One region of the Bacillus cereus group sp. Bce041 genome, then DNA from elsewhere that is predicted to be linked to it. Evidence: a T-box and tRNA genes for the amino acid it is inferred to sense, from the RefSeq annotation. Region 1 holds a T-box; the other holds one or more tRNA genes.

Region 1 (11,363 bases):
CGTTAGTTATTAATCGATTTATGAGAATTGACTTTTTAGTCTTTTTTACAAATGTTGTAGCATTTGGCGTAAGCGCTTTTTCTATTTTTACACCGCTCGGAAAGATGTCGCCAGTACTTGCGGAACAATTAGTTTCAGAACTTGTATACGTGCATGTCGGTATGGCAATTATTTCTTACGCAACGTTTACTGTATCGTTCATTTTTTCTATTATGTATTTATTGCAATATCGCCTATTAAAAAAGAAAAAATGGAATGCGAGATTAAGAAGGTTAGGGAATTTACCGAAGCTAGAATCTATGTCTTACGGATTAAATTTATTTTCTGTTCCATTTTTCTTACTAGCAATTTTATTAGGATGTATATGGGGATATACAAAATTGGATAATTTCCATTGGTATGATACGAAAGTAATCGGATCTTTTGTCGTTCTATTTGTGTATTGCACAGGTTTATATTTACGAGCGGCAGATGTGTTGCAAGGTAAGAAAATTGTACAGTGGAATATCGGATCGTTTCTCGTAATGCTAGTAAACATTTTTCTATTAAGCAGTTTGTCCAATTTCCACTTTTGGTATTTATAATGAGGAGAGAGAATTATGCGCAAAATTATTGTAGGGTCACGAAAGAGTAAACTAGCATTAACGCAAACAAACTGGTTTATTGATCAGTTAAAAGCCCTAGGTCTACCATATGAATTTGAAGTGAAAGAAATTGTCACAAAAGGTGATGTTATTTTAGATGTTACTCTTTCAAAAGTAGGCGGAAAAGGCTTGTTCGTTAAAGAAATTGAGCATGCGTTACTTACGAAAGAAATCGATATGGCTGTACATAGTATGAAAGATATGCCAGCCGTACTTCCAGAAGGTTTAATGATTGGCTGTACACCAAAGCGTGTTGACCCTCGTGATGCTTTTATCTCAAAAAATGGAGCATCGTTTAAAGAGTTAGCGGAAGGTGCTATTTTAGGTACGAGTAGTTTAAGACGTAGTGCACAGCTACTCGCTGCGAGACCAGATTTACAAGTGAAGTGGATTCGCGGGAATATCGATACACGTTTACGTAAATTAAAAGAAGAAGATTACGATGCGATTATTTTAGCGACAGCTGGATTACAAAGAATGGGCTGGGATAATGATGTTATTACAGAACATTTAGATGATACGTTATGTGTACCTGCTGTAGGACAAGGTGCATTAGCGATTGAGTGTCGTGAGGATGATAAGGATTTATTGCAGTTGTTAGCGCATATTAATGATACGATAACAGAAAGAACAGTGGCAGCGGAGCGAGTATTTCTTCATAAACTTGAAGGTGGATGCCAAGTTCCAATTGCTGGATATGCAACCCTTACAGAAAACGATGCAATCGAATTAACAGCTCTTGTCGGCTCTATGGATGGCTCTGTTTTATTAAAAGAGACAGTAGTGGGTACTAATCCTGAGGAAGTAGGGTTAGAGGCCGCGGACCGTTTAATTAAACAAGGCGCCAAAGAACTCATTCTTGCTGCAAATAAGGAGCAACAATAAATATGAACGCTCTCGCTGGAAAAACGGTATTGATTACACGTGCCCAGCATCAAGCGAAACAAATGAGTGTAGCAGTGAAAGAAAAGAGCGGAATTCCATTGGAAATTCCGCTTTTGCGTATGGAAGGTATGTCTCATAGGCAAATTCAACATATTGAAGAGCAGCTACATTCATACGACTGGGTTATTTTTACGAGCAGAAATGGTGTAGCTTTTTTTCTAGATAGTTTAAAAAAAAAACTACCGCTAACCATTAGAATCGCTGCGGTAGGTGTGAAAACAAAATTAGAGTTAGAAAAAAGGGGCTATCAAGTTCATTTTGTTCCGACTTCATTTGTTGCAGAAGCATTTGCAGAAGAGTTTCTAAAAGAATTAAGTGGAAACGAACGTATTTTATTTCCGAAAGGGAATTTAGCAAGAGAGGTAATTCCGGTTGCACTTCGGGAAATTGGTGTTTCTCTAGATGAGCTAATCGTATACGGTACGAAAGTGAATATAGAAAAAAAGCAAGAACTTATAGCAGCATTGAAGTTAGGGAAAGTAGACATTATTACATTTACGAGCCCTTCAACTGTTACTAGTTTTGTTCGTTTACTTGAGGGTACAAACTGGAGAGAATGGACAAAAAAATGTACAATTGCTTGTATAGGACCTATTACGGAAAAAGAGGCAAGTCTTTATTTTCCGTCTGTTATTGTGCCGAAAGAGTACACTGTAGAAGCATTACTACAATATGTTTGTGAATCTATAAAATGAAAGAATGGGGATAGAAATCTATGAACTCTTTACAATTTAATCGTCATCGTCGTTTAAGACAAAGCGGGGGCATGCGTGCACTTGTGCGTGAAACGTTTTTACATACGGAAGATTTTATTTACCCTATTTTTGTATTAGAAGGTGAAAATGTTCGTAATGAAGTTCCTTCTATGCCGGGCGTATATCAAATGTCTTTAGATTTATTGCAAGCTGAAATGCAAGAAGTTGTTGATTTAGGTATTCGTTCTGTTATTGTATTTGGTTTACCTGCTGAAAAGGATGAAGTTGGATCATCAGCATATTGTGATCATGGAATTGTACAACGTGCTATTCAGCAAATTAAAGGTGATTTCCCTGAGCTAGTAGTAGTTGCAGATACATGTTTATGTCAATTTACAAGCCATGGTCATTGCGGTGTAATTGAAGATGGGATTATTTTAAATGACGAGTCTCTTGCAGTTCTTGCGAAAACAGCTGTAAGTCAAGCGAAAGCAGGAGCGGATATTATTGCGCCATCAAACATGATGGACGGCTTCGTAACAGCAATTCGTCATGCATTAGACGAAAATGGTTTTGGACACGTGCCAGTTATGTCGTACGCTGTGAAATATTCATCAGCATTTTATGGACCATTCCGTGATGCTGCGCACGGTGCACCGCAATTTGGTGACCGTAAAACATATCAAATGGATCCGGCAAACCGTATGGAAGCATTCCGTGAAGCAGAATCAGATGTAATGGAAGGTGCAGATTTCTTAATCGTAAAACCAACTCTTTCTTACTTAGATATCGTTCGTGATGTGAAAAATAACTTTAATTTACCAGTTGTCGCTTATAATGTAAGTGGTGAATATTCGATGATTAAAGCGGCAGCGCAAAATGGTTGGATTAATGAAAAAGAAGTTGTTCTTGAAAAATTAATTAGTATGAAACGTGCAGGGGCAGATTTAATTATTACGTATCATGCAAAAGATGCAGCAAGATGGTTACAAGAAGGAGGCGCTAAATAATGAAAAAGTTTGATAAGTCAATTGCAGCGTTTGAAGAGGCGCAAGACTTAATGCCTGGTGGCGTAAATAGCCCGGTTCGTGCCTTTAAGTCTGTTGGGATGAATCCGTTGTTTATGGAGCGTGGAAAAGGCTCTAAAGTATATGATATCGATGGGAATGAATACATCGACTACGTATTATCATGGGGTCCTTTAATTCATGGTCATGCAAATGATCGTGTTGTAGAAGCGTTAAAATCTGTTGCTGAAAGAGGTACAAGCTTCGGTGCACCAACAGAAATTGAAAATAAATTAGCAAAACTTGTTATTGAGCGCGTGCCATCAATTGAGATTGTGCGTATGGTTAACTCTGGAACGGAAGCAACAATGAGTGCACTACGTTTAGCTCGTGGTTATACAGGTCGTAATAAAATCTTGAAATTTATTGGTTGTTACCACGGTCATGGTGATTCGTTATTAATTAAAGCTGGTTCTGGTGTGGCGACTTTAGGTTTACCAGATAGTCCTGGTGTACCAGAAGGTGTAGCGAAAAATACGATTACAGTAGCTTATAACGATTTAGAAAGCGTAAAATACGCGTTTGAACAATTCGGTGATGATATTGCTTGTGTAATTGTAGAACCAGTAGCAGGAAATATGGGGGTTGTTCCTCCGCAGCCTGGATTTTTAGAAGGTCTTCGTGAAGTAACAGAACAAAACGGTGCATTGCTTATTTTTGATGAAGTAATGACAGGGTTCCGAGTAGCTTATAATTGTGGCCAAGGTTATTATGGCGTAACGCCTGATTTAACATGCCTAGGTAAAGTAATCGGTGGTGGTTTACCGGTAGGAGCATACGGTGGTAAAGCGGAAATTATGCGCCAAGTTGCGCCAAGCGGACCGATTTACCAAGCTGGTACTTTATCAGGTAATCCACTTGCAATGGCGGCAGGTTATGAAACGTTAGTACAGTTAACGCCAGAATCATATGTAGAATTTGAGCGTAAAGCTGAAATGTTAGAAGCTGGATTACGTAAAGCAGCTGAAAAACATGGCATTCCGCATCATATTAACCGTGCAGGCTCTATGATTGGTATTTTCTTTACGGATGAACCCGTTATTAATTACGATGCAGCAAAATCTTCAAACTTAGAATTCTTTGCGGCTTACTATCGTGAAATGGTAGAACAAGGTGTATTCTTACCACCATCTCAATTCGAAGGTTTATTCTTATCGACAGCACATAGTGATGCAGATATTGAAGCGACGATTGCAGCAGCTGAAATTGCAATGTCAAAATTAAAAGCGTAGTGTATTAGAGAAAATCGCTCTCCATAAGGGGAGCGATTTTTTTTATTCATAAAGTAAGCTTCCCACACATAAATCTGTAATGACATATAGTTTGGGAGGGGGAAAAGAAGTGGCTACAGATCATTCATTACGATTTTCATTAAAAGAATCTGTGTGGTTCCAAAAAGGACAGGAAGTCGAAGAACTTTTGTCAATTTCGTTAGATCCAGACGTTGAGATAGAAGAGCTTGATCATGAAGTAATCGTGAGAGGACAATTAGATTTAACGGGAGAGTATGTTGCACGAAAAGATGATTCCGCGTATTCATTAAGAGAACTATCGCCAGCAAAGTCAATTGATTATGTAGAAACAAGAGAAGATGGGGTTAATGAACTTGTTCATTCCTTTCCACTTGAAATATCAATTCCGAGAAATCGAGTGAAAGTAATTGAAGAGCTATATGTATCAATCGAGGAATTTGATTATGAATTAAAGGAAAATGGTTGCTTACAATTATTAGCGGATATATCTATTACCGGTTTGTGTGATGAAGAGAGAAGCGAGGATGAAGTTGAAGAGGAAGAAACGGTGTATGCTGAGTTAGAAGAAGATTCAGCGCAAGAGGATGAAAATAGACCGGCGCCGCATGTAGAAGAACCAGCATATAAGGAATCAGATGAGTGGGAAGATTACGCATTTGAACCGTTCCAATTAGAGGAAAGAAAAGAGCAGGAATTAGAAGAAGAGAAAATAGAAGAACATGAATTTGTGGAACGTGAAGAGGAGCAAGAAACAACGCCGCAATTTGAACTGTTCGGACGAAAAGATTTCAAGAAAGAAAAAGCGAAAAAGCAGGAAGAACAAGAAGAAGAGTACTCACAGCGAGATGAAAATGCGCTTTATTTAACAAAACTATTTACGAAAGAACCGGAAGAAGAATTTACAAAGTTAAGAATGTATTTCGTGCAAGAAGGGGATACAATTGAATCTATTGCAGACCGTTATGAAACGTCTGTACAAAATTTATACCGTGTCAATCAAACAGAAGATATATTTTTAAATACGGGGCAAATTATTTATATTCCCGTTTCAAGGGTAAAGGCGAAATAAGGAAGTGAGTGTTTTCACTCACTTCCTTTCTTAGAGGCTATGTTTTGAATAGAAAGGGTTATTCGTATGGATATTGAGTTGCGAAATCACTATGAACCTATCGTGAGGCAATATAGATTGGATACGCAGCATATGGAAGAGCACGGAAATGTAATGAAAATTTATACGAATCAAGGTCCATATGCACTCAAGAAAATAGAAGGCAGAAAGTTAGAGCGGAATAACTTTCTGCATCATATTCAATATTTGAAGGAGAAAGGTTTTTCAAATTATGTACCTATATATCATGCGACGGATGGAAGTTATATTTTAAGTGACGGGACGTATAATTATTATTTAATGCCTTGGTTAGAACGTGCAGAAGGAAACGGTGAGGACAATGATCAATACCATAAAATGTTTCAGACACTTGGAACGTTGCATCAAAAAACTGTGAAGGAAGAAACGTATACGGAAGAAGATTTAGAAAAACATTATACAAGTATATCCGATCGTTGGGAAAATGATGGTGAGATGTTAGAAGAGTTTCTCGTAGAATCTGAATCAAAATGGTATATGTCCCCGTTTGAATTGCAATATTGTACGTACTATCATCATGTAATGAGAGCGCGTGAATTTGCAACGAAGCAATTAAATGAGTGGAACGATGCGATGAAAGAAAAGGAGAAAACGCGTATTACTTTTGTGCATGGTAATGTGTCACTGAATCATTTTTTATTTGACTATGAACGGAATGGCTATTTTATTAGTTTAGAAAAATCGAAGTTTGCAACGCCTGTGCAAGATATAGTAGGTTTTTATTCACGGTCTTTAAACACATATCCAATCGCAAGAAGTGATCGGTTTGAATGGTTTCAAATGTATCAAAAAAATTTCCCTTTTACGAAAGAAGAGCAACTACTTATGTTTGCGTATATGACGTATCCATCGCAATTTATTCGGCAAATCCAGTCTTATAAGAAAAGAAGAGATAATCATAACGAGGAAAATGAACTGCGCGGAGTAAAGAGTTTGCAACAATCGCATTGGCTCGTTAGCAATATAGAATATTTCCTGTCACAATTACAAGCTGCCCAGCAAGGGAACGGATAAAGTAAACATTCCCCGCTGATGATTAGCCTTCACTAATTGGGCGTTTACGGGCACCAGGGCTCCCATCTAACTTCTTTGCTTCAGCTGAGTTTTGAGGTGGAGGTCTTACTGCCCACAAATAGCGGGGTAAAGAAGATAAGTAGAGGATTCTACTTATCTTCTTTTTGGCACCAAAAGCTGTAGTTTTAAATTTATCTTGACGAATAAGGTTTCGTTTTTTACACTATTGTATATAATAATTAACAATCATATAAATGCCTTGAAGGGGAAGAGTATAACATGAAACGTCTTCAGAGAGGAGAATCATTAGCTGGGAGATTCTCTAGATAGTTATGTTAGAAGGTAGCCCTGGAGCATCTTTTCTGAACGGAATAGTTCTTATTAGGAAAAGACGGATTTGTCCGTTATCAAATTAAGAGTATAAGCAAATTATGAATTTGTTTGTAAATAAAGGTGGTACCGCGATGTCCCTCGTCCTTTTTGGATGAGGGACATTTTTTATTTTAAGGAGGGAAAATAATGTCAAACACGGAAAAGAATTTACCAACTAAATATGATCATATGTCCGTTGAAGAAGGCCTTTATCAATGGTGGCTTGAAGGCAAATATTTTGAAGCAACAGGAGACGAGAAGAAACAACCGTATACAATTGTAATTCCACCTCCGAACGTAACTGGTAAGTTACACTTAGGTCATGCTTGGGATACAACTCTTCAAGATATTTTAACTCGTACGAAGCGTATGCAAGGATACGATGTACTATGGCTTCCAGGAATGGACCATGCTGGTATCGCAACACAAGCGAAAGTAGAAGGAAAACTTCGTGAAGAAGGTATTTCACGTTACGATCTTGGCCGTGAAAAATTCCTTGAAAAAGCTTGGGAGTGGAAAGAAGAGTACGCTTCTCACATTCGTCAACAATGGGGGAAAGTTGGTTTAGGACTAGACTATTCTCGTGAACGCTTCACATTAGACAAAGGTTTATCAGATGCGGTTAATAAAGTATTCGTTCAATTATACGAAAAAGGCTTAATTTACCGTGGTGAATATATCATCAACTGGGATCCAGCAACACGTACAGCTCTTTCTGATATTGAAGTAATTCATAAAGAAGTTCAAGGTGCATTCTACCATATGAACTATCCGTTAACAGATGGTTCTGGTCACATTCGTCTTGCTACTACTCGTCCAGAAACGATGCTTGGTGATACAGCAGTAGCAGTTCATCCAGAAGACGATCGTTACAAACATTTAATCGGAAAAACAGTTACACTTCCAATCGTAGGCCGTGAGATTCCGATTATTGCTGATGAGTACGTAGAAAAAGATTTCGGAACGGGCGTTGTAAAAATTACACCAGCTCATGACCCGAATGACTTTGAAGTAGGTAACCGTCATGACTTACCACGCATCTTAGTAATGAACGAAGATGGATCGATGAACGAAAAAGCTGGTAAGTATAACGGTATGGATCGTTTCGAATGCCGTAAAGAATTAGTAAAAGACTTACAAGAAGCTGGCGTATTAGTAGAAATCGAGCCACATATGCATTCAGTAGGTCATAGTGAGCGTAGCGGTGCGGTTGTTGAGCCTTATTTATCAACACAGTGGTTCGTAAAAATGGCTCCACTTGCTGAAAAAGCAGTAGCGCTTCAACAAAAAGAAGAAGAAAAAGTAACGTTCGTACCAGAGCGTTTTGAAAACACATATTTACGTTGGATGGAAAATATTCATGACTGGTGTATTTCTCGTCAATTATGGTGGGGACACCGTATTCCAGCTTGGTACCATAAAGAAACTGGTGAAGTATACGTAGGTACAGAAGCACCAGCAGATATTGAAAACTGGAATCAAGATAACGATGTACTTGATACATGGTTCAGTTCAGCATTATGGCCATTCTCCACACTTGGTTGGCCAAATGAAGATTCAGCAGACTTCAAACGTTACTATTCAACAGATGCACTAGTAACGGGTTATGATATCATCTTCTTCTGGGTATCTCGTATGATTTTCCAAGGTTTAGAGTTTACAGGCGAGCGTCCATTTAAAGATGTATTAATTCACGGTTTAGTTCGTGACGAGCAAGGTCGTAAAATGAGTAAATCTCTTGGTAACGGTATTGATCCAATGGATGTTATCGAGAAGTACGGTGCAGATGCAATGCGTTTCTTCTTATCAACAGGAAGTGCACCAGGTCAAGATTTACGTTTCAGCATGGAAAAAGTAGAATCTACTTGGAACTTCATTAATAAAATTTGGAACGCATCACGTTTCGTATTAATGAACATGGATGATATGAAGTATGAAGAAATCGATTTAACTGGTGAAAAATCAGTTGCGGATAAGTGGATCTTAACTCGCTTAAACGAAACAATCGAAAGCGTAACACGTAACATGGATAAATATGAGTTCGGTGAAGCTGGTCGTTCATTATACAACTTCATTTGGGACGATTTCTGTGATTGGTATATTGAAATGGCGAAACTTCCACTATACGGTGAAGATGAAGCAGCTAAGAAAACAACTCGTTCTATTTTAGCTTACGTATTAGATCAAACAATGCGTCTATTACACCCATTCATGCCATTCGTAACAGAGAAAATTTGGCAACATTTACCGCATGAAGGCGAGTCTATTACAGTAGCTGCGTGGCCAACAGTTCGCGAAGATTTACAAGATACGGAGGCTGCGGCAGAAATGCACCTTCTAGTTGATATCATTCGCTCTGTTCGTAACATCCGTGCAGAAGTAAATACGCCAATGAGCAAAAAAGTTCAAATGCAAATTAAAGCAAAAGATGAGGCTGTACTTGTTCAACTTACGAAAAATAGCTCTTACATTGAGCGTTTCTGTAACCCAAGCGAATTAACAATTCAAACGGAATTACAAGCGCCAGAAAAAGCAATGACTGCAATCGTATCAGGTGCAGAGTTATTCTTACCGTTAGCTGATCTTATCAATCTTGATGAAGAGAGAGCTCGTCTTGAGAAAGAACTTGAGAAGTTCGATAAAGAAGTAGAACGTGTACAGAAGAAACTTTCTAACCAAGGTTTCGTAGCGAAAGCTCCTGCAGCGGTTATTGAAGGAGAGCGTGCGAAAGAGCAAGATTACCTAGAAAAACGCGAAGCAGTTCGTCAACGTCTAGCAGATCTTGAAAAGTAAAAATGTTTTTAGAGACTCACTATATTGGTGAGTCTCTTTTCTTTGCGTATAATAGAACTATGAAAGTTGTCTTTTGAAAGGGGAAAAATATACGTGATACATACATACGAAGAAGCGATAGGGTGGATCCATAGCCGATTGAAATTTGGAATTAAGCCAGGATTAGAAAGAATGAATTGGATGTTAGAAGAACTTGGAAATCCAGAGCGTCATATAAAATGTGTTCATCTTGCTGGTACAAATGGAAAAGGTTCAACGTTAACATATATGCGTTACATGTTAGAAGGCGCGAAATATAAGGTAGGAACGTTTACCTCTCCTTACATCGAATCATTTAATGAACGCATTAGTGTGAATGGAACACCAATTGCAGACGAAGAGATTACTGAACTTGTAAAGCTGGTAAAACCAGTCGTGGAAAAACTAGATGAAACGGATTTAGGGGAAGCGACAGAGTTTGAAATTATTACTGTTATGGCGATTTGCTATTTCGGCAAATTCAATTTCTGTGATGTTGTTTTATTTGAAACAGGGCTTGGTGGACGTTTTGATTCTACCAATGTTATACACCCTGTTCTCACGATTATTACGAATATCGGTCACGATCATATGCATATTTTAGGAAATACACTAGGAGAAATTGCATATGAAAAGGCGGGGATTATTAAGTCTGGCGTGCCGGTAATTACTGGTGTACAAGATGAAGAAGCTTTGCAAGTCATTCAAAATGTTGCAAAGGAAAATCATGCAAACTTATACGAGATGGGCAACCATTTTACAGCATTACATAAACAGTCTAGTGAAGATGGAGAACAGTTCGATTTCACTTGTCCTTTCGCCTCTTTTGAAGATGTGCGAATCACAATGAAAGGCAGCCACCAAGTAGGAAACGCAGCACTTGCGCTTATGGCAGTCATGTATGTAAAAACATACTTATCATTTTTAATTGAGGAAGAAGAAATAAGAACTGGATTACAGGAAGCGTATTGGGTGGGGCGCTTTGAAAAACTGCAAAATAATCCAGATATTATTATAGATGGTGCTCATAATCCAGAAGGTATCGAAAGCCTTGTGAAAACAGTAGAAGCGCATTACAAAGATAAAAATGTAATAGTGTTATTTACTGCCCTTGGTGATAAACAATTACATAACATGGTAGGCCAATTAGAAACCATTGCAGATGAAATTATTTTTACAACATTCGCCTTTGATCGTGCTATTTCTGCTGATAAGCTTGCATCATATTCACAGAAAGAATCAAAATTAGTTTTTGAAAATTGGAAAGAGGCAATTGATACAAAAGTTGAAATGATAGCAGAAAATGATGTTTTTATCATAACAGGTTCTCTTTATTTCATTTCTGAAGTACGAAAATATATTTGCGAGAAAAACTAGATAGTCTTTGCTATCTAGTTTTTTTGTTCTACAAATGA
Region 2 (11,363 bases), on a different contig from region 1:
AGTTTCAAAGTAGATTAACTCATTTTCCATAAGCACTTTCACATACTTAGTGATTGTCTTCTTATCTAATCCAGTAGCTTCTGCAAGCTTTTCAATTGTGGGGTTTGACACACTCCAATTTGAAACCCCTTCCCAAATCCAATGCACAATATTGAAGTAAACTGCGAATGCGATTGACTTATTACGCTCTTTCATTGCAATAAGCTTCATCATCACATCAAATGAAATCTTAGTGAAGTTGTTCTTGACTTTACCTTCAGCATTCTCTCCAGAAATTGTTTTAGCATCAGAAATATCAGATACTTCAATAAAGTAATCATTCGCATACTTCATATCTTCTGCTTGAATCTGATTCATCTTTATGAAATCTTCAAAGATAATAATCATACCCTTCTTTTCCATTGCTACAAGGGTTTCTTTTAAAGATGCTTTATTCTTTTTATCATCACTCAACGAAAGCATCTGTAGCAAGCTGTTAACCCCTACTCTAGCTGAACCCATTGGATTCATGCTCCAGGTTCTTAATAGAACTGTAATGAACTGCTCCTTGCAGTTGTACTGTTCAATATTCCAAATAAAATTATTATCAACTTCAACGTAATTAATCACTGTAATTCTCCTTCTTTTACTTAAAATTCTTAATCTTCTTCCTTGACTTAGTATGAAGAAGCCTTTTTCACTAGCCGTAATTTTTTCACTTTTTCAATAATTCTTTAAGTTCATTCCATTTACCTAAAGCACTGTCTAATTTTTCACCACGTTCAAAGCACCAATAGATGTTTCCATTGTTGTGTTTTCCAGTGGTGGCATATCTTAAATTATTCATTTTCAAGAAATCCTTAAGTTGTTTTGAGTAGCAATAGTAAGTATTATTCATCCACATTCTCCTTCTGTTAACGTAGTTTCGTTACTAAAAAGTCAACGCAAAAAGGCACAGAAAAGCTACCGACCCAAATTAATGGATTGATAGACTCTTCTGTGCCTAAGTCGTCAGTTCTGCAATAGAACTAAGTCGCAAAATAACACTATGTCCGTTGGACAAGAATGCGAGTACATCTATTTAACTGTAAGTCTATTATATCACAGACGCAACACAATATCAACATGTATCCAAAATTAAAATTATATCAGATTCACTTAAGAATTACTAGTGATTCTGATGAAAAATTGTAGTAAATGGTATATTTTTAAATTACAACTAAAAAGTTCGTATACTCTCATAATTTAGTATTATCTCACACCCCAAAAGTTATCAGCATTTATCAATTTCTTTTGCCCGTCTACATTAGTATCATTTCACAACTAAGAAGCTGACAAGGGTTGAAAACTATCTGACTTAAATGCCTACAAAGGCGGTTGGCTCATAGATTATTTTTCTTATCTTTAGACCACTACGCTTTGAAGGGAATTGGTGGTTCTTTTGCTTTATCTAAAACTTTAGCCTCCATAAAAAAGCAGAAATTACCGAAGACCGTAACGTCCCCTACTCGCTTGCGGGGGGCGTTACATATATTCTTTTTTATTTTTATCTTCTATTTATAATTCGTCTTCTGTTTAGCGACCCGTTATCTCCCCTTTTTTTGAGGAATTCTTCCCGAAGGTCTGGAACGAATCCCCCTTTTTTTAGGGAGTTTACCCTCCAACTTTAGAAAGAACTCCCCTTTTTTTAGGGAGTTCCTTCCAAACCTTAGAACCACAAGAGTTTGAAGCATATAAACCCAGAATTTAAATAGCCACCGACAAACTGTGTACGGCTAAAAAAGCACTCATAAGATTAGTACGAGTCGATATATCCTATCCCAATAACCACAAAAAAGAAGTGGATTTACATACTCTGACCTCAAAGAAAACACACTTATCCCTCGTCATAGACATGAAACATCCTATCTATTTTAGTACGTAACAGGTAAGCCTCCTATTGAAGCTGGTACATATAAACTCTCTCCTTTTATAGTTTATTTGTTTAACGCCTCATTCAATTATTAATATTATTAACAGTGTAACGCAATAGATTCTATCAACAACTTGATAAAAATTCTTTCTTATATCCACCATAACCTTCTAAAGGATTTGTAATTAGCGTCTTCTCATCAACTCTTGCATCAAGCGTTACTTACAATAGTAGTATCGATACAAAAATACTTTGATATCCAAAATACAAAGTGTCGACATGAACAAATGATGTATACACGCTTCGACATTTACTTTAGAAATACTTATTGTTAAGGTATTTTTATTAAATAAAAAGCATCAAATACCCGTCTCGTATCGGAGTTCCATACATTACATTGGTGTGGATGTAAGTACTCATCTCTCTTTCCATTATAAGACTGCTGTGGGATGCGGAAAATCTCTTCTCCGTTCAAAGCTTATATGATATAACCTCATACTCCCATGACCACTTATAACACACATAATTGTCATAACGTATATACAATATTTAGCAAGAACTAAAATTGCAATTGCCATAACATACTTCTGTCTCTAAAATGATGCTATACAAGACAAAGAGTTATAGTATGCCGACTTTTCAATATGGAACTACAACTATGGATTACGACATCGAATATAATCACGATAAAAAACATATCCATTATTATAGATGAAAGAGATTCGGCTCATAGTACCAAAGATATTACTGTCAAGCAAATTGAGGGGATTATAAAAAAAGAAGAAAAAACACCTACAGTATAAAGGGACTGTCTAAAAAGTAAAAAACTTACTAAATTATTTCCCTCCATCACTTATAGTATTGGAGGGAAATAATTTAGTAAGTTTAAATAAAGAATTTGTTAACGCTTTATACTGTTTAAAAACAACTTTTCATAAATATCAAGATTTACATTAATGTTTTCAATGACAGAACTAATTTCTAACTCAAGTACAGTATCATAGTGTACTAATAGCAAAAACAAAAAATATGTATACAGAAAGACAAAATATCCACTAGCGAAAGTTGACATTTTAGCCTTACTACTTAAGAATTGCGGAAACGAATCCCCATGAAACCTCTCATTCCTTGAAGAATAAATAATACCATCTAAAATTAACACTGCATTTTGTTTGGTATTAAGTTGAACATCTCTATTATTTAAGTTAATACTCTGACCCGCCAACACAATCTTAAATAAAGATGCACATCTTCTCTGGGTATCTGCATTAAAGATGTTATATTTCGTTAAGATATCATCATATAGAGCATTATCTACCTCGGTCAAAACTCTTTTGACTCTTTTCCGTATATGTTTAACATGTCTTCTTTCCACATTTGATATTGAGTTATTGAGTAGCCTCTTGGATAAAAACTCTAAGGATTGTAGAGGTATTAAATTATGAAATCTTTCAAATGTATCTTTTACTATCTGATAAGAGTCTATATACAAATCCCAAGTTTTTTTCGGTTGTTCTGTATTACCTTGAAAAATACCTAATACATATGAATCAACCGCTCTCCATGTATTATCAAAAGCGATATCTGGTCTTAATGGTAATCCATCGAGACCATCAAGGAAATAAGCAAGCGCCTTATGGAACTCATTATCATCGGTCTCAGGGAATTTGAATGGAATAAATCCCCCTGTCGTGGTGGCATGTATTTTTTCCATCAATAAATTATAGTGTGGTAAAGAAATTCTTTTTCCTTCTTCCCAGTTATTATTAAATTCTAATCTCAGTCGTTGATAATTATTCACAACAAATGCCTCCTCCTATACTTCTAAGCTAATATAATAAGTTTCTTACTCACAAAATTTATTATATGTGATTCCCAACATAATTGGCAGTATATTAAAAAACTTAATATTTATTTTCAAATTCCAAATAGATAGAATGATTAAATGGGTACATGAAGTTGAACTGTCTAATCCAAACTACTAAGTTACTGATGTTGATATAAAAGGCTAAGAAACCCTTATTTTTAAGAAACTCATTCAATAGACTTTGTTTTCCTTTTAGATTTCAACTTATCTCGTATCGAAATTTTTTATGCCTTGTTTGGTGTAGATTTGGGTGCTATGTAGCCCTGCTCTAATAAGAGGGTTGGAGATTGTGGAAACTCCCCCCCTCTACATCAAAAAAGGAATGAGACATCTCATTCCTTTTACCATTATACAGACAGTTAAAGACATAATTTTGTGGTCACAATATTGGTCACAGCGGTCACAGAACCTGCGCCTTTTTTAATAGAATTTCATTTATATAAATCCTTAAGACCCCCTTTAAATCAACGTTTTCCCCCGTAGCTCAGCAGGGAGAGCGCCACCTTGACAGGGTGGAGGTCGTGAGTTCGAGCCTCTCCGGGGTCATATAAAAAAGAGACACCATATCAACCTTCTACGTGATATAGTGTCTCTTTTTTATCTCATTCAATTACTTCCCACCAAACATCTTCTCCAAAGACTTTGCATTGGCAAACAATACTTCTTTCAAGTTATCGTCAGCAACGATTTTATAGTCGCCATCTTTGTCTTTCTTTAAGTTCAATGTAACTTCGCGAGTTGCCATTGCTGCATCTTTATCCGTTAAGTTTTTGATGATAGTTGAGGTCATTGTTTTTTCGATTGCTTTTTCAGATTGTTCTTTGTCTTCACTAAATGCGCTAGCGAAGGCCATTGGCATAACTTCTCCCACTGCTTTTGTTACAGCAACGGATAGATCAGCAGATGTAATTTTCACTTTCACTTCTGCTTTGTCATCCTTTTTCGATACTTCTTCTAGCTTTTCAAATTTAAAGTTCTTTGTAATTGCACTTAGCATTGCTTTTGCCTCAGTATCATCTGTTTTTTCATTTAGTTTATTAAATTCCTTGTCACTCTCAACAAATGTACGAGCTTTTTCTATATCACCTTTTTGTATCGCTGTTAAAAATTCTTCTGTAGTATCTTTCGGATTTGCACACCCTGCTAAAACACCTGCTGTTAATCCTACTACCATCATTAATAGCAATAATTTCTTTATCTTTTGCACGCTCATTCTCCTCTTATCTTTTCTAGTAAGTCAGCATCATACAATATTATGAAACTGACATTACAAACATTTTTTAGTATAGCATTTATATGATTCGTTTTCTATTAATTCCCAAAAGATAAAGGGCCTTGCAGCATTCCTACAAGGCCCTCTTCTATCAATCTGTATCCGTAGCACAAATGAACCACATTTTCTGTTCCCTACTATCTAACACCATCCAAGTAACATCCCACGCAACATCGTAAAACCAATCTGTCCAAGGGCGATAGCTTTCGAACACTTTAATATCTTCGTATCGATCTTGGAACATATATTGACATACATTGACTGCTAATTGTTTTGCGATAACTGGTCGTTCCTTAAACCCTTCATATGCTCCGCCCCACAAAATTTGCGCAGCAATGCTACCATCAAGCATAACTGCCAGCTGCTCTTTAAAACGAAACTTATATTTGTCTGATGTATGTATTTTTAACTCTTCTAAGTTATTGATTATGTCTAAAGAGTTGAAGATTCTTCTAAAGAAGTGCTCATGTCCATCTTTCGAATGTGGTATTTCTTTAAAAAAATTTTCGTTATGCACTTTAAAACAGCTTATTATTGTTCCACCAATTAAGTTTTGTTCCTTAAACGTGTTTATAAGTTGCTCAACAGATGAGTCATTCGTGTCTATTTTTTCAAACGTTCCCTCTTTCCATCTCATAACGCCCACTACTCTCTATTAAAAATTTGTTTCTTCATTATAAATAGCAAAATAAAAACCAGCAACTTTAAGGTTGCTGGCTTAGCTCTTATTCATATTCGAAAAAACAATAACAACTGCTCCAAACAAATAATGCCCTACTACCATCCACATATTCCAATCAAAAATCATAAACGATAACCAAAGCGATATATTAATAGCAGTAAATAATAAATATAAAATGAAATCTCTCTTTCGCATTGCTCCTCTATTCATCAAAATGTAAACGGCACCGATAGGAGGAAAAGACAAATATTTTTCTTAACGAACACGAATACTAAATTACTGTCTACAAAAGATTCTCCTTTTCATCACAATACCTGCTTCGACATCGGCCTCACTACCCTATATTCATCACTATAAGCTTCCTTTATGATTAAAGGCGGATATTCACTTTTTTCTTCCTCAATCATTGTAAATACTTCTGTTTTCTCTTGTAATGTATTAGATTCTCTATTTTTAGTAGGTTTTTTACTTGTTTTAATTTCCCTTGTTACTTCGCCAAGTTTTCGCCCAACTTCTTCTACTTTGGCAGGTTCATTCGTAACATAATATTCTTGTTCGTCCCATACTAATATAGGTGGCACTTGTTCTCTTTTGTTACATATTATATAAGTAGTACTAGCTACAAGTAGTAGACAAGTTAATAAATAGAAGATAGTTTTTTTATTCATATACTACACTCCTTATCTATCATTTCATTGGATTATATAATATAAGTTATTTATAGTAAATGGATTTAATGGTATTTTTTAGGTTGAATAATAAAAAAAAACCTTACCGAAGTAAGGTTCCGTTTTTACATTCTATAGTGACTGACTTATTAAAACAATCATTACAATAATCGCTATAAGCATAACAACTAAACAGGCGATTAATTTATAAAATCCTCGTTTCGTTAACGTCCCGCCTTGAACGTCTTTACGAATAAATAAGAATACGGCTAAAAATAATACAAGCCCAATGCCAAAAGCATACATCATTTGCATATGTTAATCTTCCTTTCTCTCTTCCATCTTAATATCTTTTTGATAAAACAACAAATGAGATAAAAACTGTACTCATTGTAAGTGCCATAAGTATATTTAATAATTCAGTAGCAGATAGTGTAAGTATTTTTAAGTTTAAGCCGATAGAGAAAAGAAGATAATATGCCGTTAACGCAAAAAAGGTTACAAACATTCCTTTATAACGAATAAGTTTCATTCGCTCATCTTTTTCTTTAAATTGCGGGTGCAAGTAGCTTAGACAGAAACTCATAATCATCATCCCAAGCAATGGATACGTTATGGCTGGCGGTGCAGAATGCGTCATTATACCTGTTAATATCATAAATCCACTCATAAATAGAAAAATAATCCCCATAATTACAAAGTACTTTTGTGAATAATTCATCCCTATTCCCCCTCTTCTTTTCCTTCATAAATAAATACATGTTCTATCGTTGTCTGAAATGTTTTCGCTATTTCAAATGCTAGCGGAAGTGATGGATCGTATTTCCCTTTTTCAATTGAGATAATGGTTTGTCTGGAAACTCCAAGTTTCTCAGCCAACTTTTCTTGAGATAGTCCAAATTTTTTTCGGTATTCGACCATTTTATTTTCCAAGGAAATTTCTCCCTCCTTCCATATACCGAGTATATATGTAAAGGAAACTTTACATCAAGTTCCCTTTACATATATTTTGATTATTATTCACGCTATTTATATAGAAGAAACTTTTTTCAATTTCAGCACGTCTATTTTGAAGCGAAACACGGAACACTGTAAATAACTGTTACTATATCTCCTCACTTCTTTTTTTAAAATTTAATATCTCCATATTTGTTTTATCCTTTTAAAATATTTCATTTATTTCTTTATTTCACGAAATACGTTATTTGTTTTACGGTGTTTTTCGTCATATTTATAGAAACTAACTGTTTATGGAGCATTTTTTATGTTTAGCAACTTTTTTTGTAGAAATCCTTCACTTTCCTTTCAATATTTAACACTATCTAAATAAAGTTTACGATAAATTCATAATTTTTTATTTTTTATACTATATTCCGTTATATTGTTGTATAATATCTATGAAAGCGCTTATTATTTCAATATACATAATTCAAACTGATTTTATCGAAACATTCTAACTATTATACCTATATTTAAATGCAACAATTATAGCTATTAGTATAGGCATACCAAATATATCCACCCCATTTTTCTGTAAAATTACTTTATAACATGAAAGATTAACTTGGGTGATAAGTTATTGTGAATGTTTTTTTACAAAACAGATAAGTAATAGTGTTTGGTATTATGTAAATTATTGTAATAACATAAGAGTAAAGAAAACATTTACATTGATTATTGATTCATTACTTATTGAAAAAGAGCAAAATGCACCTTTGTATGGAAAAGGATTATATGCATTGGGAGGTTTAAACAAATGACGAGGAAGAATACAACGACAAACCCTTGGGCCAAGTTCCACGGTCCGAACCTTGGTTATGTTATTGAACAGTATGATCTTTACGTAACTGGAGCAGGTTCTGTTGATCCGGAATTACAAGAGCTTTTTGAAATTTTTGGAGCTCCTTCGTTTCAAGATGATGTCGTAACAGGGGACAACACAGCAACACATTTTTCTCCTCAAAACACAGGTAACATTGAAAAAATTCTTAAAGTCGTTCAACTAGTTGAGCAGATTCGTTCTTTCGGGCACACGTTGGCTCACATCAACCCGATGGAAGATGCTGCAAATGGACAATCTCTTCTTGAGAAAGCAATGAGCGAACTGAGCGATGCTGACTTGAAAGCGATTCCAGCAAAAACAGTATGGCAAGATGCACCAGAAGGTATTCACACTGCACTTGATGTAATTCATAGATTAAAAGACGTTTATACAAAATCTTTAGCTTATGAATTTTCTCATATACAAGATAGTGAAGAACGCGCGTGGTTGCATCAAATGGTGGAATCAAATTCATTGCGTCAACCACTATCAAATAAAAAACGAACTGCTCTTTTAAAACGTTTAACAGCTGTTGAAGGTTTCGAGCAATTCTTGCATAAAACATTCGTTGGGCAAAAACGGTTCTCTATCGAGGGCGTTGATATGCTTGTACCTGTTTTAGATGAAATTGTTCTAGAAGGTGCTAAAAACGGCGTTGAGGATGTCATGATTGGTATGGCTCACCGCGGTCGCCTAAGCGTACTTGCTCACGTATTAGAAAAACCATATAGCCACATGTTTGCTGAGTTCAAACATGCAAAAATAGAAGGCGCAGTGGCTAATTCTGGCTGGACTGGCGATGTGAAATACCACCTAGGTAGAGAACAAGTCGTTAGTAACGAAGAAGTTAGCACTCGCGTGACATTAGCAAATAACCCGAGTCATCTTGAGTTCGTGAATCCTGTAGTAGAAGGTTTCGCACGTGCTGCTCAAGAGAATCGTAAAAAATCTGGTCTTCCAGATCAAGATACTTCAAAATCATTCGTAATTTTAGTTCATGGTGATGCTGCATTCCCTGGTCAAGGTATTGTATCTGAGACACTCAACTTAAGCAGATTGAACGCGTATCAAACAGGCGGAACGATTCATGTTATCGCAAACAATGCAGTTGGTTTTACAACTGATAGCTATGATTCTCGTTCTACGAAATATTCTAGTGACCTTGCAAAAGGTTTCGATATTCCGATTGTTCACGTGAACGCTGATGATCCGGAAGCTTGTCTTGCAGCTGCTAACCTTGCAATTCAATATCGCATGTTGTTCAAAAAAGATTTCTTAATCGATTTAATTGGTTACCGCCGCTACGGTCATAACGAAATGGATGATCCAGCAGTTACGCAACCACAAGTGTACAAAAAAATTAAAAACCATCCAACTGTAAGAGCAATTTATGCAGATCAATTACAAGCTGCTGGTGTTCTAAATGCAGATGAGGTTGAAACAATTACACAGTTTACACAAGAACAATTAAAATCCGACTATGCACAAGTACCACCAGCTGATACGAGCGATGCAACAATTCACGTTAAAGTGCCAGATGTTGTTGCAAAAGGTATTCAGTCAATTGATACTGGTGTTGAGATTGACTCACTTCGTGCAATTAATGAAGGTCTACTATCTTGGCCGGAAGGATTTAACGTATATCCGAAAGTGAAGAAAATTCTTGAGCGCCGTAAAGATGCTCTTGAAGAAAATGGTAAAATTGAATGGGCACTTGCTGAATCGTTAGCATTCGCTTCTATTTTACAAGAAGGTACGCCAATTCGTTTAACTGGTCAAGATTCACAGCGTGGTACATTCGCACACCGTCATATCGTATTACACGATACTGATACAAACGAAACATATTCACCATTGCATCGCTTACCAAACATTAATGCATCGTTCTCTGTTCATAACAGTCCGTTATCAGAGGCTGCTGTTGTTGGTTACGAATATGGTTATAACGTATTCGCTCCAGAAACTCTTGTTATGTGGGAAGCGCAATATGGTGACTTCTCAAATACTGCGCAAGCATTATTTGATCAATATGTTTCAGCTGGAAGAGCAAAATGGGGTCAAAAATCTGGCTTAGTTCTTCTATTACCACACGGTTATGAAGGTCAAGGACCAGAGCACTCTAGTGCACGTCCAGAGCGTTTCTTACAGTTAGCTGCTGAGAATAACTGGACAGTTGCAAACTTAACGAGTGCGGCACAATACTTCCATATCCTGCGTCGTCAAGCATCTATCTTAGGAACAGAAGCTGTTCGACCATTAGTATTGATGACGCCGAAGAGTTTATTACGTCACCCACTTACGCTTTCAACTGCTAGTCAGTTAAGCGAAGGACGTTTCCAACCTGCTTTAGAACAAGAAAACCTTGGCATGAAACCAAATAAAGTAAAACGTCTTGTTTTAAGCACAGGTAAAATGGCGATTGACTTAGCAGCAGAAATCGAGTCTGGTAAACATGAGTACAACTTAGACGAAGTTCATGTCGTTCGTATTGAGCAATTGTACCCATTCCCTGCTGAGAAAGTTCAATCTATTATTAAACGCTTTAAAAACTTAGAAGAAATCATTTGGGTTCAAGAAGAACCTCGTAATATGGGTGCATGGCATTACATGGCTCCAATTCTGTTCGAACTTGCTGGAGATAAAGTGAAAACAGGCTACATTGGACGTCCTGATCGCTCTAGTCCATCTGGCGGCGATCCATTCGCTCACAAAGCTGAGCAAGAGCTAATTGTTGCACATGCTTTAGATGTGAAGTATAACTTCCGTCAAGATAAACAAGAAATTGAAGTTTACAGCAACTAAAAAGTAACAATGAAGGTTTCTAGCTTGTTCCTTGGGCAGATATTCTGCCCAAGGCCAGGCTAACAAATGGAGATTACCGAAGACAAAAGAAGAAAAAACACACCGTTAGGCAAATAAGGGGAGGACATTTAAAATGATCGAAATTAAAGTACCTGAGCTTGCAGAATCTATTACTGAAGGAACTATTTCACAATGGCTTATCAACGTAGGCGACAAAGTTGAGAAAGGTGGCAGCGTTGTTGAGCTTGAAACTGATAAAGTCAATGTAGAAATCATTGCAGAAGATTCAGGTATTGTATCGAAGTTACTAGGCGAACCTGGGGATACAGTTGAAGTTGGCGCAACTATCGCAATTTTA

What was found. The T-box of region 1 lies ahead of ACUN13_RS03695 (valine--tRNA ligase). A T-box ahead of a tRNA ligase gene usually reads a tRNA of that ligase, here a tRNA-Val.
Positions count from the first base shown of each region.
Region 2: it has a tRNA-Val gene. The T-box ahead of ACUN13_RS03695 (valine--tRNA ligase) is inferred to sense a tRNA for this amino acid. The anticodon was not compared.

Region 1 covers NZ_JBQXON010000001.1:703,707-715,069, reverse strand. Annotated here, with positions in the region: gene ACUN13_RS03730 (cytochrome c biogenesis protein) at 1-584, shown strand, start outside; gene hemC (hydroxymethylbilane synthase) at 600-1,529, shown strand; gene hemD (uroporphyrinogen-III synthase) at 1,532-2,284, shown strand; gene hemB (porphobilinogen synthase) at 2,305-3,294, shown strand; gene hemL (glutamate-1-semialdehyde 2,1-aminomutase) at 3,294-4,583, shown strand; gene spoVID (stage VI sporulation protein D) at 4,663-5,673, shown strand; gene ysxE (spore coat protein YsxE) at 5,740-6,765, shown strand; T-box leader at 7,016-7,247, shown strand; gene ACUN13_RS03695 (valine--tRNA ligase) at 7,285-9,930, shown strand; gene ACUN13_RS03690 (bifunctional folylpolyglutamate synthase/dihydrofolate synthase) at 10,024-11,325, shown strand.
Region 2 covers NZ_JBQXON010000002.1:605,643-617,005, forward strand. Annotated here, with positions in the region: gene ACUN13_RS09115 (hypothetical protein) at 1-609, opposite strand, end outside; gene ACUN13_RS09120 (hypothetical protein) at 695-877, opposite strand; gene ACUN13_RS09125 (hypothetical protein) at 2,793-3,692, opposite strand; tRNA gene ACUN13_RS09130 (tRNA-Val) at 4,234-4,304, shown strand; gene ACUN13_RS09135 (hypothetical protein) at 4,369-4,965, opposite strand; gene ACUN13_RS09140 (hypothetical protein) at 5,123-5,668, opposite strand; gene ACUN13_RS09145 (hypothetical protein) at 5,750-5,908, opposite strand; gene ACUN13_RS09150 (hypothetical protein) at 6,019-6,381, opposite strand; gene ACUN13_RS09155 (DUF3976 domain-containing protein) at 6,514-6,696, opposite strand; gene ACUN13_RS09160 (hypothetical protein) at 6,725-7,102, opposite strand; gene ACUN13_RS09165 (helix-turn-helix transcriptional regulator) at 7,105-7,314, opposite strand; gene odhA (2-oxoglutarate dehydrogenase E1 component) at 8,138-11,005, shown strand; gene odhB (2-oxoglutarate dehydrogenase complex dihydrolipoyllysine-residue succinyltransferase) at 11,139-11,363, shown strand, end outside.